Bdellovibrio bacteriovorus: one gene and its partner. The protein of the gene in region 2 binds, or shares a complex with, the protein of the main gene of each other region. Links are inferred from orthologs where the notes say so. Each region holds a gene or a part of one and is shown on either strand. Other genes may lie near its edges.

What was found.
Region 1: the proteins of B9G79_RS03930 (region 2) and B9G79_RS00265 are in contact, whole or in part, in a crystal structure (PDB 6Y11), measured with the Thermus thermophilus proteins. The link is inferred for Bdellovibrio bacteriovorus from one-to-one orthologs. Residues at the interface, in WP_096411117.1 of Thermus thermophilus: Arg16, Glu17, Gly18, Leu24, Leu27, Val28, Trp30, Gly31, Arg32, Asn34, Ser35, Trp37, Thr54, Asp55, Ala56, Asp59, Ala61, Arg62, Phe63, Gly64, Glu66, Val67, Phe68, Arg69, Ala70, Ser71, Arg73, Gln74, Ala75, Asp76; in WP_096411122.1 of Thermus thermophilus: Arg36, Val44, Arg45, Met46, Gly47, Pro48, Asn49, Arg50, Val51, Leu57, Gln58, Ala61, Asp62, Ile64, Lys65, Ile67, Phe68, Lys69, Glu70, Ile72, Val74, Glu223, Ala224, Glu225, His233, Thr234, Glu235, Tyr236, Ser237, Trp241.

Annotation. Positions count from the first base shown.
Region 1 is NZ_CP020946.1:51,288-54,169, forward strand. It holds B9G79_RS00265 (complex I subunit 1/NuoH family protein), read left to right. Parts: upstream 1-806; coding sequence 807-1,958; downstream 1,959-2,882. Other genes in the region: mfd (transcription-repair coupling factor), read right to left, coding at 1-305; B9G79_RS00260 (NADH-quinone oxidoreductase subunit A), read left to right, coding at 534-797; B9G79_RS00270 (NADH-quinone oxidoreductase subunit J), read left to right, coding at 1,968-2,504; nuoK (NADH-quinone oxidoreductase subunit NuoK), read left to right, coding at 2,494-2,817; nuoL (NADH-quinone oxidoreductase subunit L), read left to right, coding at 2,846-2,882. UniProt on the Escherichia coli protein: NDH-1 shuttles electrons from NADH, via FMN and iron-sulfur (Fe-S) centers, to quinones in the respiratory chain. The immediate electron acceptor for the enzyme in this species is believed to be ubiquinone.
Region 2 is NZ_CP020946.1:801,764-817,224, reverse strand. Bases 6,627-9,389 are described here. They hold B9G79_RS03930 (NADH-quinone oxidoreductase subunit B), read right to left. Parts: upstream 8,388-9,389; coding sequence 7,866-8,387; downstream 6,627-7,865. Other genes in these bases: B9G79_RS03925 (S8 family peptidase), read left to right, coding at 8,625-9,389; nuoD (NADH dehydrogenase (quinone) subunit D), read right to left, coding at 6,627-7,879. In the rest of the region: B9G79_RS03975 (LysR family transcriptional regulator), read right to left, coding at 1-89; B9G79_RS03970 (TerC family protein), read left to right, coding at 185-1,162; thpR (RNA 2',3'-cyclic phosphodiesterase), read left to right, coding at 1,214-1,843; B9G79_RS03960 (Ig-like domain-containing protein), read right to left, coding at 1,793-2,185; B9G79_RS03955 (NuoI/complex I 23 kDa subunit family protein), read right to left, coding at 2,338-2,862; B9G79_RS03950 (2Fe-2S iron-sulfur cluster-binding protein), read right to left, coding at 2,859-4,439; NADH-quinone oxidoreductase subunit NuoF, read right to left, coding at 4,420-5,712; B9G79_RS03940 (complex I 24 kDa subunit family protein), read right to left, coding at 5,712-6,185; more of nuoD, read right to left, coding at 6,197-6,626; more of B9G79_RS03925, read left to right, coding at 9,390-10,043; B9G79_RS03920 (YceI family protein), read left to right, coding at 10,250-10,855; bufB (MNIO family bufferin maturase), read left to right, coding at 10,864-11,718; B9G79_RS03910 (HvfC/BufC N-terminal domain-containing protein), read left to right, coding at 11,687-12,463; B9G79_RS03905 (cache domain-containing protein), read right to left, coding at 12,460-13,914; B9G79_RS03900 (murein L,D-transpeptidase catalytic domain family protein), read right to left, coding at 14,021-14,695; B9G79_RS03895 (hypothetical protein), read right to left, coding at 14,835-15,461. UniProt on the Escherichia coli protein: NDH-1 shuttles electrons from NADH, via FMN and iron-sulfur (Fe-S) centers, to quinones in the respiratory chain. The immediate electron acceptor for the enzyme in this species is ubiquinone.

The DNA of each region.
Region 1 (2,882 bases), 760 kb from region 2 along the record:
TCGGCGACAACTTGAGTGTTCGGATAAAGACCGGAATACGGGGAAACATCGAAAGCGGGCAGAATATGACTTTGACGACTTGGGTCGAAGAACTCCAGCAAGGCTTGCAAGGTCACCGCTTCACGATGACTGCCAGTCACAACAAGATGCGGCAAGCCGTTGATTTTTTTGGAGTAAGTCTGCGACAAAAAGTAAGCAAGCGCCAGCGGAGACGCCGCCCCGGTGACTTGAATCTTTCCGCGAGTTGTTTCAAAGGCTCTTTCCAGGATGGATTCGAGTCTTGTGTGAGTGCTTTCGGCTTTCATTTGGTGGGCTCATCTTGCCACGCTTATCGCCTTGTTTCCATTCATATTTCTTGGTTTTCAAAGACGACACATATATAACTAATTGAAATCCAAATAATAACGACAACTTTGGAGGGACTAGTGCCACTCGGTGGAGTCATATTCATCGTCATTTTCATTGCTCTTTTTGGAGCCTTTTTAGTTTGGCTTGCTGCCAACATTACTGGGACAAAACCGGTATACAACCCTGTGAAGTACGAGCCTTACGAGTGCGGTATTCCTGGTATTGAGAAAAAGGAAACAAAGATTTCTGTTAAGTACTATCTGACAGCGATCCTGTTCATCCTTTTCGATATCGAGATTATCTTCATGTACCCTTGGGCGATTTCATTCCGTGAATTCATCGCGACAGGCGGAGGCACATTTGTCTTCGTTTCCATGATGATTTTCATCGCGATCTTCATCTTCGGGCTGTTCTGGGAAGTTAAATCTAAAGCTTTGGAATGGGACTAAGCGATGGGAATGGGTAAAGATATTTTCGAGATAACCGTCAACGGTTTAAAACTGGTCGTCATCTTCCTGATGATGGTTCAAGCAGTGCCTATTTTGGTTTGGCTTGAGCGCCGTGGCTCCGCATTCATTCAGGATCGTCTGGGTCCGAACCGCGTGGGTCCGCTGGGTCTGGTGCAGCTTCTTGCCGATGCGGTGAAGTTCCTGAACAAGGAAAACTTCATGCCGCAAACTGCAAAGCCGTTCCTGTACTACGCAGCTCCGGTGTTTGCTTTGATTCCGGGTACAATCGCTTTCTCTGCGATCCCGCTTTCTTCTCCGATTCAGGTTGGAACATTCGAACTGTTCGGCTCCACTTGGGGTCCTTACACTTTCCTGGTTCAGGGTTATGATATCGGCGTGGGCATCGTCTTCATCCTGGGTGTCAGCTCTTTGGCTGCTTACACGGTTTTGATGGCGGGCTGGGGTTCCGGCAACAAGTACACTTTGATGGGTGCGCTTCGTGCTTCCGCTCAAACGATCTCTTACGAACTGGCTTTGGGTCTTTCCATCGTGGGTGTGATCATGCTTTATGGCACGTTCAACCTGACTGAAATGACTTTGGCGCAGCAGGGTCCTTTGGCGTTCTCTTTCCTGGGTCACACGATCACCGCAAACTGGTTGCCGAACTGGGGTATCTTCTATCAACCGGTGGGCGCTTTGTTGTTCTTCTCGGCTGCGTTTGCAGAATCCAACCGTCTGCCATTTGACTTGGCGGAGGGTGAGTCCGAGCTGGTCGGTGGTTTCCACACTGAGTACGGCGGTTTCAAATTCAACATGTTCTTCATCGGGGAATACGGTCACATGATGATCGCTTCCGGTCTGATGGTTCTGTTCTTCTTCGGTGGTTACACGATTCCTTACGTTTCTGTGGCTGAACTGAATGAATGGGCGGCAGGTGTTGCTTCCACAGCCGGCTGGGCAAGTGCCCTGGTTGCGCTGATCCACTTCCTGGTGTTCAACATCAAGTTTGGATTCTTCATGTGGGTCTTCATCTGGGTTCGTTGGACTTTGCCTCGTTTCCGTTACGATCAGTTGATGGATCTGGGCTGGAAGACGATGCTTCCTTGGGCTTTGGCAAACACCATTATCACAGCCTTTGTGATCTACATCGCATCTTTGTAAGGAGTTAAAATGACAGCAGATGCATTTCTTTTCTGGTTTCTAGCGTTTGTCACCCTGGCCTCCGGCCTTGGTGTCATTTTGATGTCCAATCCGATTTACTCCGCTTTGTGCCTGGCAATGACCATGGTGGGTATCTCTGCCTTGTTCGTTACTTTGAACGCCTTCTTCATTGCGGGTGTTCAATTGATCGTTTATGCCGGCGCGGTCATGGTTTTGTTCACCATGGTGATCATGCTCTTCGACTTGAAAAAAGACATTCAGGCCTTCACCCGCGGCAAGTTCACGGGTGTGGTTAAAATCGCCTCGGTCGGTCTGTTTGCAGGCCTGGTAGTCGGTGCGATCGCAATGTCCGTGAATCTGATGGGTGAAAAAACCACAGACAATCCGGTGCTTGTGGGTACAGGCATGGAAACCACCAAAGCTTTGGGGCACATCCTGTTCACCAAATACATCTTCGGATTTGAGGCTTTGGGCGTTCTTCTTCTGGTAATTGCAGTGGGTGCCGTTGCTTTGGCACGCAGTAAAGGTGGAACACATGAACACTGAGTTCATCAATAATATCGGCCTGACTCATTACTTGGTTCTGGCTGCACTTTTGTTTGTTATGGGTATGGCGGGCGTTCTTCTTCGCCGTAACGTGATCGTTCTTTTGATGTCCATCGAGTTGATGCTGAACTCTGTGAATCTGACTTTCGTGGCTTTCAGTAAATATCTGGGCCTGCTGGACGGTCACATCATGGTGTTCTTCGTTATGACTATCGCAGCTGCGGAAGCGGCGGTGGGTCTGGCGCTGGCAGTATCCATCTTTAAACGATTCAACGAAGTGAACATCCGCTTCTTTGAGCACTTGAAAGGATAGGGGATAAGCTGTGAATCATTCTCTATTAATGGCAGTCCTGATTCTGGCTCCTTTCGTTGGTTTCC
Region 2 (15,461 bases):
GCGATACTGCCCTCTTTGGCAATAACGTGGAAATAGTGCAGATGATGGTAGTTCAGCCATTGAACCTGATTTTCGATACGAACGGGCATATTTCACCTCATTGCTTTTTGCGAATAACTTGTTAAAGAATATCTAATTTTTAAAACATCCAAAAGTCTTTATACTGCGCTCTGGAGGTTTTACCGTGTCCGAAACGTTACTATTCCCTTTTGCTGACTTCTGGTGGTTTTACGCAGGTTTCATCGCCTTTGTCATAGGTATGCTCGCCCTGGATCTGGGTGTATTTCATAAACACTCACATACGGTGAGTTTCAAAGAAGCCACGATCTGGTCGATTGTTTGGGTGTCGATCGCGATGCTCTTCAACTTGGGCTTGTATTACTACACCCTGCATCTTTACCCGGAAACCCCGGCCCTGGCCAAACAGGTGGGATTGGAGTTCCTGACCGGATATGTGATCGAAAAATCGCTGTCCGTCGATAACATCTTTGTCTTCGTCGTCGTGTTCGGTTTCTTCTCGGTTCCGGCCAAGTACCAGCACCGCGTGCTGTTCTATGGTATCCTGGGAGCCCTGATCTTCCGTGCGATCTTCATCGCTCTGGGATCAGTCCTGATGCAATACCAGGCTGTGGTTCTGATCTTCGGTGTGTTCCTGATCATCACAGGTGTGAAGATGATGTTTCAGCCGGACAAAGAAGTGGACCCTTCTCAAAACTGGTTGATCAAATGGCTTAAAAAGCACATCCGCGTTGCCGATCGCATGCATGAAGATCACTTCTTCATTAAAGAAAATGGCGTGAAACTGGCAACTCCGCTGTTTATTGCTCTGGTGTTCCTGGAATTCACGGACATCATCTTTGCGGTAGACTCTGTGCCGGCGATCTTCGCTATCACGAAAGAACCTCTGATTGTGTTCACGTCCAACATCTTTGCGATCCTGGGCTTGCGTTCCCTGTACTTCCTGCTGGCGGGCGTGGTTGATAAGTTCCACCTGCTGAAATACGGTCTGGCCCTGACTCTGGTGTTTGTCGGTCTTAAGATGGTATGGCTGAACAAGCTCTTCGGCGGCCACTTCCCGATTGGCATCTCTTTGGGCATCATTTTCGCGTTTATCGGTGGCTCTATTGCCGCTTCCCTGATATTCCCGAAAAAAGAAGCTTAATCCATTAGACAAGCCCCCTCATAACAGCGATCATAGTTATGAGGGGGCTTTATGACCAGACGACTGTTCCTTGCTCTCAACGCTACCGATCCTTTGGCAGACACCTTTCTGCCGACCTTAAAGAAACTCAAAATCAATGCTGATCGCCGTGACATGACCGTGAAGTGGGTCCCGCTGGACAACTACCACGTCACTGTGACGTTTTTGGGTGATCGCCCCGAAGAGGAAGTTCAGAAGGTAGCCGAAGCCCTGGCGAATGTTTGCCAGAACTTTGCGCCGTTTGATCTGAAGATCGAGGATGTCGGTGCCTTTTCAAATGAGCACGATGCCCGGGTTTTGTGGCTGGGTGTGCAAAACAAAAGAAGTCTGAATCAATTCAAGGAAGCTCTGGATCACGAGCTGGTGGAAAAGAATCTGCTGCCGAAAATTGAAGAGCGGCCATTTTCACCGCATCTGACCTTTGGAAGACTTCGCAACCCGCGAAGTGTGAAGGATATGATCTCGCCCTTTAAACGCAAAAGTTTCGGCAAGATTCATGTTACGGAAATCGTTCTGTACGAATCAACACTGCAAGGGGCCTTCCCTGTGTACAAGCCCCTCGCCCGTTGCAAGCTGACCGGAAGCGCCGACCTAGCGGATGCCGTTCCCGAACAAACGAATATAGATATTACTTTCACGTAGGTGAACAGTCACATCACCCCAGTGACCACCGGTTGTGGATGGACTGAAGATCACACGGATCACACACTGCTGCCCCGGCATTAAAATCTGCGGGCAGTTGGTGTCCACGCGATAGGCGAAGGAACCCTGAACGCTGATACCACGAATGAATGTGGAATCAGGGCCATTGGCCGTCAGAATGAAATCCTGGAATCTTGCGGAGTGAACAAATGTGGTTCCGAAGTTGTAGTTAAGATATTGATCCTGAGCTTTCGCCTCTACATTCAGCGGCTGAACAGACACATCTGCCAAAGCCAAGGCTGGAGCTAAAACCAACGCCAAAGACATCAAAAACTTTTTCATAGAATCCCCCTTCTATGACTTAAGTCTGGCAGGGGAACCGAAGCGCGGGCAAACAAAAAGGGAGTCTTTCGACTCCCTTTTTGACGCATTGTAGATTTAAAAAGTCACCAGGCACCTTTTTGAGCGGCTGATCAAAAAGGTTCAGCCGCGGCTTAGATGCCGGCTTTGTGGCGTTCTTCGTCGTCGACGTGAGTCAGGATGCCGCCCTTAAGGTTTGGACGGTATGCCAGATGATTGATGTCGTAGATGAAGTTTGCACCGTTCACGCCTGGAGTCTGCCATTCAGGGCCCAAACGGATTGCATCCACCGGGCAGGCTTCTTCACAGAAACCGCAGAATACGCAGCGAAGAATGTCGATCTCATAGCTGATCGGGAACTTTTCGACTGATGGGTCGTTGTGTTCCGCCGCCGTGATCTTGATACATTCCGCAGGGCAGTTGGTCGCACAAAGCATACAAGCCGTGCAGCGCAAAGAACCGTCTTTTTTAACCGTCAGAACGTGATTCCCTTTGAAACGAGGAGAGTACTCATACTTCTCCTCAGGATAGTTCAGGGTCATCATTTTCTTCTGATTGAACAAGTTCTTCAGCAAGTGCTTCATGGTCGTTGCAAGACCACCCAGAATCCCCGGCAGGAACCACTTGGACTTTTCAGAGTTGTTTTGCATTACGCTCATAGGCTACCTCTTCTGAACACGAACTCATTCTTTTTACGAGCTTCCAAAGTCACCTGATCTTCACGCTGGTTGTTCGGCATGAACGTCGCGTTCACCGCAGGGATCGCCAGGTTCTTGCCAACCATCAACAGCGCCGCTTCAGTCAATGTCAGTGCTTCGGAAACAATCGTCGTCGCTTTTTTGAACTTCTGCTCAAGACCTGCGTGGTTGATGAACGTGCCGTCTTTCTCAACAAATGTTTTTGTCGGGATCAACCATACGTTGCCAGTCAACGCCATCAAAGCATCCTGTTTGGTCGCCTGCAGCCAGATCAGGTTGGAAGCTTTGGAAAGCTCTTTCACGCGATCTGCGAAGTCAGGGAACGCATTCATGTTCTCCGGGCCAGCCACCACAACAGTTTTGATCGCTCCGGAATTCAAACCGGAAGTCAGATCCGCCCAAGTCGCTGTGATTCCGTGTTTTTCCAGAACTTTCAGCAGGCCTTTGGTGTTCGGGTTTTTATCCCCGCGCAACAGCAATCCATCGAAGCTTTCGAAGGATTCCTTGTTGTTGATCCAGAAGAAGACTTTCTTGGTTTTGAACTCGTTCACGAACGAGGAAACGATCGCATCGAACTCTTCCACCGTGTACTGAGCAGTCAGAACCAGTGCCAAAGAATCACCTTGAGAGTTTTTCAGAACCTCATTGGCATTCTTCGCCGCCGCCCCTGCTGTCATCTCTGTCCAGCCGGAAGCATTGCGAACCTGCGCCTTCAACAGACGGTGTTCACGGTTGACGAACTTGTAGATGTCACGACCTTCATCGCACATCCAGTGACCGTTCACCTGCTCATTGTAAACAGGCTTCACACGGAAGAAACCTTCCTTATTATAGAAGACTTTTACGTTACAGCCGGTAGAGCAGCCATTACATACAGTTTCAGCATCTTTTAGATACCAAACGCGCTGACGGAAACGGAAGTCTTTGGAAGTCAACGCACCCACCGGGCAGATGTCGACAGTGTTCAAAGAGTATTTGTTGTCCAAAGGCATGCCATCGTGAGTGCCGATTTCAGTACGGTCACCACGGTTGAACAGGCCCAGTTCGTTGGTTTTGGATACTTCCTCAGTGAAACGAACACAGCGGGAGCAAAGGATGCAACGCTCGGAATCCAGAACAACTGTCGGACCCAGGTCTACAACCTTGTGTTTCTTTTGCTTGTGTTCGGCCATTTCAGGATCGTACTTGCCGTATTCCATGTACTGATCCTGCAGACCGCACTCCCCTGCCTGATCGCAGATAGGGCAATCCAGCGGGTGATTGATCAAGTGGAAGTCCAAGCCCCACTTCACAGCGTCTTTTACTTTTTCAGACGTGTTGTTGATCTTCATGCCCTCAGTAACCATGGTGTTACATGCGATCTGAACGCGTGGATTTCCTTCGATCTCCACCATGCAAAGACGACAAACACCAGCCACGGACAATCCCGGGTGCCAGCAATAGTGAGCGATACGATCGCCAGACTGTTGCATCGCCTCGATGATCGACGTGCCTTCCTTTACTTCGACTTCTTTGCCATTAATGGTGCATTTCGGCATATGTCGTTCCTTTTACTTTCGAACGTCCTTCACGGACATAGAATTCAAATTCATCTCTAAACTTAGTTACGAAGCTCAATACCGGCAAAGCCGCTGCATCAGAAAGCGCGCAGATGGTTTTACCTTTCATGTTGTCAGCAACTTTGATCAACAAGTCGATGTCCTGCAAACGGCCGCGGCCTTCCAGGATCGAATGAAGAACTTTGTTCAGCCAGCCTGTACCTTCACGGCAAGGCGTGCACTGACCGCAGGATTCGTGAGCATAGAAGTGAGTCAAAACACCCAGCATATCAACCATGCACTGGGAATCATCGATCACGATCACCGCACCGGAACCAAGCATTGTGCCCAGACCCGCCAGGGATTCGTAATCCAAGTTTGCTTTCGCCACTTCTTCAGCCGTCAAAACCGGAGCGGAAGAACCACCCGGGATAACTGCTTTCAGTTTGCGGCCCGGCTTCATACCGCCGCCCTCTTTCATGATCAGATCCATCAACGGATAACCCAGCGGAACTTCAAAGTTGCCTGGAGTCATCACGTTACCGGACAAAGAGAACAGCTTGGTACCAGCGGATTTCTCCGTACCGTGTTTGCGGTAAGTCTGAGCGCCGTCCTTAATGATATAAGTCACAGCCGCCAGAGTTTCCACGTTGTTCACGATGGTTGGCTTTCTCAGGTAACCCTGAACTGCCGGGAATGGCGGTTTCAATTTTGGCTGGCCTTTCAGACCTTCCAAAGAAGAGATCATGCCTGTTTCCTCACCGCAGATATAAGCACCGGCACCGCGGTACACATCCAGATCGAAATCAAAACCGGAACCCAGGATGTTTTTACCCAGAAGACCGGCAGCATAAGCCTCTTTGATCGCCTTGTTCAGGCATTCAATCGGGAATACGTACTCACCACGAACGTAGATGTAACCTTTGTTGGAACCGATCGCGAAAGCAGAGATGATCATGCCTTCGATCAATTGATGTGGAGCACGCTCCATCATCATACGGTCTTTGAAAGTCCCTGGCTCGCCTTCATCGGCGTTGCACAGAAGATAGCGTGGCTCGCCGTTTTTCGGCAAAAAGCCCCATTTCATACCCGTTGGGAAACCCGCACCACCACGACCGCGCAGACCGGAAGCTTTCACTTCATCAATGATGGCTTGAGGTTGCATTTTGAAGGCTTTGTGAAGAGTTTCGTAACCACCCTTGGCTTTGTAGCCCGCCAAAGTTTGATATTCAGGCAGGTGGTAGAATTCTGTAAGCACTTTTACTTCAGACATTATTTCATACCTCTCAACAGATTCATCGCTGTCTCTGGAGTCAGCTTTTCGTGGTAGGTGTCATTCACCTGCATCATCGGCGCAGTTCCGCAGGAACCAAGGCACTCTACCTTGGAAACTGTGAAGCGGCCGTCAGCAGTGACTTCATTGTATTTTACACCCAGTTCATGGCAGATGTGGCTTGCCATCTCACGGCCGCCTTCAAGCGCGCAGGAGATGTTCGTGCAAACCTGCACGTGGTATTTGCCCACGGGCTTCTGGTTGAACATGGTGTAGAATTTGAACACTTCATTGATACGTGCTTCCGGAATATCCATAACCTGGGACAGATGACGGATAATGTCCGGCGTGATGAAGCCGTTATTTTCTTTTTGAGCAATATAAAGGCTTGGAATAATAGCGGACTCTTTCGCCTCGTAGCGAGCCAGTTCACTTTTTACTGCAGCCAAGCCAGAATCAGACAATTTAAACATCGTTGTTTCCTCTAGCGGTCCAATTCGCCGGCAATAAGGTTCATGGAGGCAACCGTTGCGATCGCATCGGCCAGCATCGCGCCCTTAACCACAGTCGGGAAAGACTGGTAGATCGCAAAGCAAGGTGGACGAACTTTCAAACGGTAAGGATTCGCGGAACCATCGCTGACCAGATAGAAGCCCAACTCACCGTTGGCCGCCTCTGTCGCATCGTAAACTTCACCCACTGGTGGGCGAAGACCCTTGATGATCAGCATGAAGTGATTCATCAAACCTTCGATGTTGCCGTAAACGTCTTTTTTCTCTGGAAGAACGATGCCTTTGTCGCGGATTGTGTAATCGCCACCAGGAACGTTTTTGCAGACTTGTTCAATGATACGAACGGACTGACGCATTTCCTCGAAACGAACCAGGTAACGGTCATAGATGTCACCGTTGGTTCCCACTGGAACATCAAAGTCCAAAGCGTCGTAACCATAGTATGGCTGCGCTTTGCGCAGATCCAGATTCACACCGCAGGCACGAAGCATTGGACCTGTATAGCCCCACTGAATCGCATCCTGAGCAGACACCGGACATACGTTTTTAGTACGCTGGATGAAGATTTTGTTGTCGATAACCATCGCCGCCATTTCGTCAGTGCCCTTGCGGATTTCTTTGCAAAGAGCCACGACTTCATCGAACCAGCCTTCCGGCGCATCCTGAGCCATACCACCGATACGGGTCATGGACACTGTCAGACGGGCACCGCAAAGTTTCTCGAACAGGCCGTAAACTTTTTCACGCATACCGAACATATAGAAGAAGCTGGTCAAAGCCCCCAAGTCCATCGCACCGGTACCGATTGCGATCGTGTGATCGATGATACGGGAAAGTTCAGCCAGGATCACACGCATCGCCTGAGCTTTTGGCGGGATTTCCACGCCCAAAAGTCTTTCAACCGCTTTGCAGTAACCGATGTTGTTCATCGGAGCAGAACAGTAGTTCAGACGGTCGGTGTAAGGGATCACCTGATTGTACGGGTGAGTTTCCGCCATTTTTTCGAAGCAGCGGTGCAGGTAACCGATCTCGTTGTTGCAACGGATGATTGTCTCGCCGTCCATTTCAGCCATCACACGCAAAGTTCCGTGCATCGCTGTATGGGAAGGACCGATGTTCAATGGAAGATATTTGTCATTCAATACGTCGCCTGGTGAACCCGGCTCGTTGTTGAAATGAATCGGCAGGGAGTTTGTGCACGCCTGCTGGTTGTTCGCATCGTAGTCCTTGCGCAAAGGGTGACCGACGAACTGGTGGTGAGTCAGGATTTTGCGCAGGTTCGGGTGACCGTCAAAGATGATACCGAACATGTCGTACGCTTCGCGCTCGAACCAGTCCGCACCACGGTAAGCAGGAATTGCAGTACCAATGGACTCGCCCTCGCCCACTTGCGCTTTGATGCGCAGACGGGAGGAATCCTTGGAGTTGAACAGGTTGTAGACAACGTCAAAACGCTTTTCACGGCTTGGATAATCCGCACCGCACACGTCCATCAGGAAGTCGAACTGGCCGCTTTCACGAAGGAACAACAAAAGCGCCGGAGCGTCTTCTTTAGGAACTTCGATCACGTCATCGCCGACAGCGTGGGTGAACTTGAAGTTCTCAATTTTAAATTTGCCAGCCAGAAGCTGTTTCAGATTTTCAAGCTTGTTCATATGGGCTCTTCCAGTTGTCTTTCCAAGGGCGTGGTTGATTTGTCGCGATCATACGCTGCAAAGCCATGATACCGTCCATCACCGCCTCTGGTGTTGGAGGGCAGCCAGGAATGTAAACGTCGACAGGGATGACTTTATCAACGCCCTGAAGAACGTGGTAAGCACGATAGAAACCACCGGAGCTTGCACAAGCACCCATGGACAACACGTACTTAGGTTCCAGCATCTGCTGATAGATACGCACGATCACCGGAGCCATTTTCTCGGTGATGGTTCCCGCAACGACAAGCAAGTCCGCCTGACGTGGAGAGAAGCGCGCCACTTCCGCACCGAAACGAGCCAAGTCATACTTGGGACCCATCACGGACATGAACTCGATACCGCAGCAAGCAGTACCGTACGGCATTGGCCACAGAGAGTTTTTTCTTCCCCACGCAACAATAGCATCAAGCTTTGACGTGAAAGCAAAACCTCGCGACATATCATCTACAGCTTGGGTTCCGGTCATCCCATCGTGAGATACCAAACCCTGCACTTGTTCATTGTGCATAAATACACCTCTGCAATTTCATTTAGCTATCATTAAGTAGTTACTGAAAAACCGTAATCCTGACAACTAGATATATATATTGGCGGCCCTCGCCGTTTTCTTCAACGCACCTTTCCAAAGCAGGCCAAATGAAATTGATTCTCCTGTCGTTTAACCACAAACTTTAGGGAGCTTAAACAATAGGAGAAAACCCACATGAAGAAGATGGCACTGTACGTTGCTTCTGCCATTCTTGCTTTGTCCGGAGTGGCATCTGCCAACTCCCAAAAGCAAGATTTGCTTATTAAACTGGCACCTGGCTTCGTTGAATTGGAAATTCAGGGCGCAAAAGTCGAAAAATTGAGCGAATCCTGGGTTCGCGTTCAAGCTCCCCGCCGCATGAGCCTTCAATCTTTGGAAAAAAATCCGGCCATCGAGTACGTTCAGCCGAACTACAAAATCTCTCTTTTGGAAGATTATAAAATCGAAGACCCTCTTCGCCGTGCCGCTTTGGCAAAAATGCTTTCAAGAAATCCTCAGCTTCGCGCAGCCGCTCGCCAGGACAATCCGGCGATCCCTGACGCTCCGCAACCAACAACCGGCGCAGATCCTTTGTTCTCCAAACAGTGGGGCATGCTGGATATCGGCGTAGTTGACGGCTGGAAAGTGACAAAAGGCAATCCGGAAATGATCGTGGCGGTTATCGACACAGGTGTCGACTACACACACGAAGACCTTCTGCCAAATCTTTGGAGAAACGCTGGCGAAATCCCGGACAACGGCATCGACGATGACGGCAACGGTTACATCGACGACGTGATCGGCTGGGATTTTGTGACCAACGACAACAAACCTTATGACCTTGCCGTGGATTCTTTGGACGGCCTGTTCAAAGGTGGCAACCCAGGTCACGGCACTCACTGTGCGGGTAACGTGGCGGCTCGTGGTGACAATGGCAAAGGTATTGCGGGCGTGGCACCGAACGTGAAAATCATGTCTTTGCGTTTCATCGGCATGACGGGCGGCGGAACCACAGCTGATGCGATCAAATCCATCCGCTATGCTGTTGATAACGGCGCGAAAATCATGAACAACTCGTGGGGTTCTGAAGGTGAAGAGCCAGGCGCTCCTGAAAATCAGGCATTGCGTGATGCTGTTCAATACGCTCAGGACAAAGGTGTTCTGTTCATCGCAGCGGCGGGCAACGGGCACAAAGGTGTGGGCTATGACAACGACACGGACAAGCTTCCGGCTTACCCTGCGTCTTATGATCACGACATCATCATCTCTGTGGCGGCATTGGATTCCAACGACCGTCTGGGTTCATTCTCCAACTGGGGTCAAAAATCTGTGGATATCGGCGCGCCGGGCGTGAAGGTTTATTCCACAACCGTAGCACAAAGCTACAGCGACACTGTTATCGATAAATTTGGCTTCAAAGCAACTTGGGATGGCACGTCCATGGCGGCGCCTCACGTTGCGGGTGCCGCGGCTCTTTACTGGTCTGCTCACCCGGAAAAATCCTGGCAGGATGTGAAAGCGGCGATCATCGGATCTGCTCGTAAGATCAATGCTCTTGACCGCAAATCCGTGTCAGGCGGCAAGCTTGATGTGAAAGCTTTGATGAGCTACTAAGTTCTGAACTTCAAAGCCCGGTGCCGACAAAGCACCGGGCTTTTTTTTGCCCAAAATCTGTCGCCGCACAATATTCCTTGAGCTTCTGTTTTTATCTTAAAAACTTTCTGCTTCTTAATTTGTAAATCTTCTTTCGATCAAAAACAGTTAATGAATACCGTCTCCATCCCGGAGCACCTATTTAAGAACAATCGAAAGGATCACGTATGCGCGCGCTGCTCTTGTCTTTCATGGCCACATCTTTGGTATCCACCTCTGCCCTTGCCGCGAAATTTGATGTCGACAAGGCTCACACCAACGTTTCCTTCACAGCTCCGCACCTGATGGTTTCAAAAGTCAAAGGCCGTTTCGACCAGGTCAGTGGCAGTTTCGAGTTCGATGAAAAGTCCATGAAGTTAAGTGACATCAATGTGACCATCAAAACCGATTCAATTAACACCAATGAAGCCGATCGCGACAAACACATGCGCAGTCCGGACTTCTTTGATGTGGCAAAGTACCCGGAAATGACTTTTAAATCCACCAACGTCAAATACGACAAGAACAAACCCGACAAAGTCGAAGGTGACCTGACCATTCGCGGGATCACCAAGAAAGTCACCCTGGATGTTGATTACAACGGCGCAGTCACCGACCCCTGGGGCAATCGCGTTGTCACCTTTGAAGCCGAAGGCGAAGTCAACCGCAAGGACTTCGGGCTGAACTGGAACAAGGCCATGGACAAGGGCGGATTTGTTGTCGGTGACAAGATCAAAATCGAAATCGATGGCGAAGCCAAAGTCGCAGCAGTTCCAGCAGCTCCAAAAAAATAGAGGACGTCATGCAAAATTCCAGCTTCTCCCACAAGGTGGGCATGGGCCTGCGGGCCCCGCATTTTTCTTATCTTGAACAGCGCCCCTCCACCGAGGTGGCGTGGTTCGAGGCGCAGACTGAAACCTACATTCATACCCACGGACGCTCGCTGGAGATGCTGCAAACCATCCGCCAGGACTATCCCGTCGCTCTGCATGGGATTTCCATGAACATCGGTGCGCCCGAGGGCATTCGCGTGGATTACCTGCAGGGACTGCGCGAACTGATTGAACGTGTGGAACCATTCATTGTTTCAGATCACATGTCATGGAATTCGATCTCAGGTCAGAATTTTCACAACCTGCTGCCAATACCTTTTACGGAAGACAGCCTGCAGACACTGGTGAACAACATCGATTTTGTGCAGAACTTCCTGCGCCGGGCATTGGTGCTTGAAAATATTTCGACTTATATCAGCTATCATCACAGCCACATGAATGAATGGGACTTTATCTCGGAAGTCAGCAAGCGTTCCGGCTGCGCGCTGTTACTTGATGTGAACAACATCTATGTGAACTCCCGCAATCACGGCTTTGACCCAAAATACTTTATCAACCACATTCCACTGGACCGTGTGGCGCAAATTCACCTGTCCGGCCCGAGCGATTATGGTGACTTCCTGTATGACACTCACTCTCAGGAAATTCCGGCGCAAGTTTGGGATCTGTTTAAAATGCTGGCGCCCCAGGTTCGTCACCTGCCGGTACTGATTGAACGGGACGATGACATACCGGATTTCCGTGAACTCGAAGTTGAAGTGATGAAGGCCGCTTACATTCTGGAGAATTCCTATGAAACTGAGCGAACTACAGAGTCTGTTTAAAAGAAACATCCTGGCTCCCGAAGCAGATCCGCAGCATCTGGCGTATCTGAAACCCGCCGGAAAGCTCAGCCTTGAGCAGGCCTTTCAGATCTATCACCGCACCTATGTGGCACGTCTGACTGAGGCTTTGCGCACGACCTATCCGGCCGTGGCCTGGGTCCTGGGTGACAACTTCTTCAATGAGCTGTGCCGAAAGTACATCGAAGCCCAGCCGTCCGTGGCCTATAATCTGGCGGACTATGGCGAAGCTTTTTCCGGGTTCATTCAGGAAACCTCCACCGCCAAAGGCATTCCTTTCTTGCCGGACCTGGCAAAATTTGAATGGATCCATAAAGAAGTGCAACACGCGGCAACCCCGGAGCCGCTGCCGGTTGAAACTATTCAGGAACTGCTGAATTCGGATGATGTGAAGATGCACATGATTGATGCGATGGAGATTTTTGAAAGCGAGTATGCGGTCTATGATATCTGGGAGCATCGCTTCGAACCGGCTTATATGTTTGAGGGTGTGAACTGGAACACCCCCCAAAGTCTTATGATTCACAAGAAACAAAAAAAGGTGCTGGTGCAGGAACTGCAACCCGTGGAGGCGCAGATTCTGCGCGCTCTGGCCAGCGGGCGCACGGTCGCTGAAGCCCTGACCCCGCATGCAAATTCATTAAGCCCTGAAAGAATCGCCCAGCTTTTTGAAATGATGATGAAAGCCGGGATCATTGAGGATGTGATGTCGGTAGAGGCCTACTAAGAGGCCTTACCGATCACTTCTGTAGCCATACTGTGCACCATGTGCTGAAGCGTGTTGGCCTGAGCGGACATTTCCTCGGAGGTGGCTGCTGTTTCCTCTGCCGCCGCCGAGAAGGCTTGCGTCTGGCGCTCCAAAGAACCCATAGCTTCGTGAATGGCACGGATGCCTTCAGACTGATGCGTGGTGGTTTCTGAAATTTCCTGATTCAACACATTCACTTTTTGCACCGAGCTGACAATGCCATCAAGCACGCGGTCACTGCGTTCTGCAAGCTCCAAGGACACTTGGGTTTGCGTCACACTGCTGGTGATAACGGATTTTACTTCTTTTGCGGCTTGCGCCGACTTCAGCGCCAGACTGCGCACGGCTTCTGCCACGACGGCAAAACCTTTCCCCTGCTCTCCGGCCCGGGCCGCCTCGACCGCCGCATTCAGCGCCAGCAGATTCGTCTGGAAAGCGATATCATCAATGATGTCCATCGCCGAGGTGATTTCACCGGAAATCTTGGACATGACGTTGATGGATTCAATCAGTTTTTTCACTTCCATAGCCCCTTGGGAAGCTCCGCTTTCAGAGCTTCTTGCCAGATCGGCCGCCGCACGGGCTCTTTCCTGATTGGCCTGAACAATATCATTCAGATTTTTGATTGAACCCATGGTCTCTTCGATACGCGCTGCAGACTCCACCGCCCCTTGCGCGACGTTTTGTCCTGCGCTGGAAAGCATATTGGACGCCTCCAGCACTTGTTGGCTGGCATCGTTGGTATCATTCACCGTGCGCGCCAGGAAGTTCATCAAACGGCTGGCAAAGACAAAGAACAAGGCAAACGCCACAGCAAAGGCAAGGGTGAAGCCAATCAGAACTTTATTTCGGAAGTTTCCGATGGCCGTTTCCACGTCATCGACGTAAACGCCACTGCCCACGATCCATTGCCACGGTTTGAAATTGCGAACGAAGCTGATCTTGGGTTCCGGATTCGGAGACCCCGGCTTCGGCCACAGATAAGGAACAAAACCCTCACCTTCCGCAGTCTTTCCTTTTTCAGCAAAGGCCACGAACAAATGGAAACCATTGGGGTCTTTAAAACCTGAAAGGTCCTTGCCGTTCAATTCCGGTTTGATCGGATGCATAAGCATGGTCGGATGAAGATCGTTGATCCAGAAGTACTCGTTACCGCTGTAGCGAAGTTTTGCCACCGCTGCCAGCGCCTGCTTCTTGGCTTCATCTTCTGTCAGAATTTTTTGCTGATACTGATCGTGATAAAATTCCAGCACTTTGGTGGCGATATCGACTGTGGCGCGAATCGCCACGCGGCGGTCTTCGTACATGTTCTCACGCACCAGCGGAAGCACATAGAAAAGAACAATCGCCCACAGGGGAATCATCGCGCCGATAAGCAGTGCCAGCGTCTTGTAGCGATAACTGCGAGTCTTCCAGAGTTTATTCCACATAATCCGATCCCCCTAGGGTTGAAGTCGTAGGGAATTATCGGATTCGCTTCAGGATACTGAATATCACAGATGTTATTGCGAGGAAGTTTATCCTAAGTGTCTCATTTTAATCCACGCCCCCACCTTCGCCGGGGTTGCGTCGTGTGTTCACTCCCGGAGGCAACAGCTCGTCCCCCATCAAAGACTGCTCCGAAGGGTAACGGCGGGAATACCCAATCAGGTCCTTGTGATAGGAAAACAAAATGCTTCCGTTCTGCAAAAGATTGATCAGGTACTGCACATACTCTAACCCTACGGCAAAACAACCCTCGCTCCAGCCCAGGCGCCGGTTGCGGGCGATGAATTCCTCACTGACATAACTGGCCCCGTGCAAAACAATCTGGCGCAAGCGCGAATTATTATTCGAACGATCTATACCGTCCAGATACAGTGACAAGCCGTTCTTGGGACTGTTGTAAGTTCCTTTGGCGAAATAAAACCCCAAAGAGCTCTTCCAGGAGTCCGGCAGATTGGAAAAGCTTCGTGTTTCCAGAATCCCCGAACGAATACCATGAGCGACATGGAATTTCTGCACCATCCCCGTGCGCAGATCCAGCAGATGCAGGCGTTTTTCCGTGCTGGGACGGGAATAGTCCACCAACACCGCATAATCAGTATTGGGAATACGGCCTTCATTATAGTCAAACATACGGAAGATCAGATCCAGTGGTTCACGGGGAACGGATTGTTCCAACAGGACATCAAACAGAAAACGACCGTTGGCTGCTCTGCGATTGAACATGGATTCCGCCATGCTGACAGAGGCAGATAGCAGTAAAAACAACGCCACTAAGTATTGGTATATTCGTGATGCGCAATTCATTCCCCCACTCTCAAGGGAGATGGGCGCATCCGCAAATTAAGAATCGGAAAGGTCAGAGTTACGGCCAGGGAATGTACGGAACATCCTGACAGACGATTGGCAAACCCGCCGCTTGCAAAGGTGCAGCAACTTCATCAATCTCGGCCGAGTCATCCAAAAGCATGATGTGAGATCTCAAAACTGTACGCGACAGGAACTCACTCGACACTTTATTTTTGGCTTTTGATTTTTGTGCGTGCACCGGGGTCAGGGCCGCCATGCGACGTACTGATTCCAGAATGTGTTTTACCATGCAGTTGTAGCGCGGCTTCTGATCCAGATCGACGATCTGTTTATCTGCATACTCAGCCAGTTGCTGGTAAGCCTTGGCTTTGTACAGCTCCAGCAGACGGGACTTGATACCCGCGATATCCGGACGGCGATAGTTGTGCAAAGAATCCGGGCCTTCAGGGTTTTGCGCCTGGAACTTCGGGGTTTCCGACATCGAGATAAAGTCCTGACAAAGAATTGGAATTCCCGCCGCCTGATAAGGAGCCGCCCACGCATCTGCAAACGGAACGGCCACAGACAGCTTTCGTTCCATCCAGATCAACTTGTCTGAAACCGCCTTGGACTTGCCGTCGGAAAGATTCATATACAGGGGCTTGCGCTCTTTATTCAGAACCAGGGCTTCGTGAATATGCTC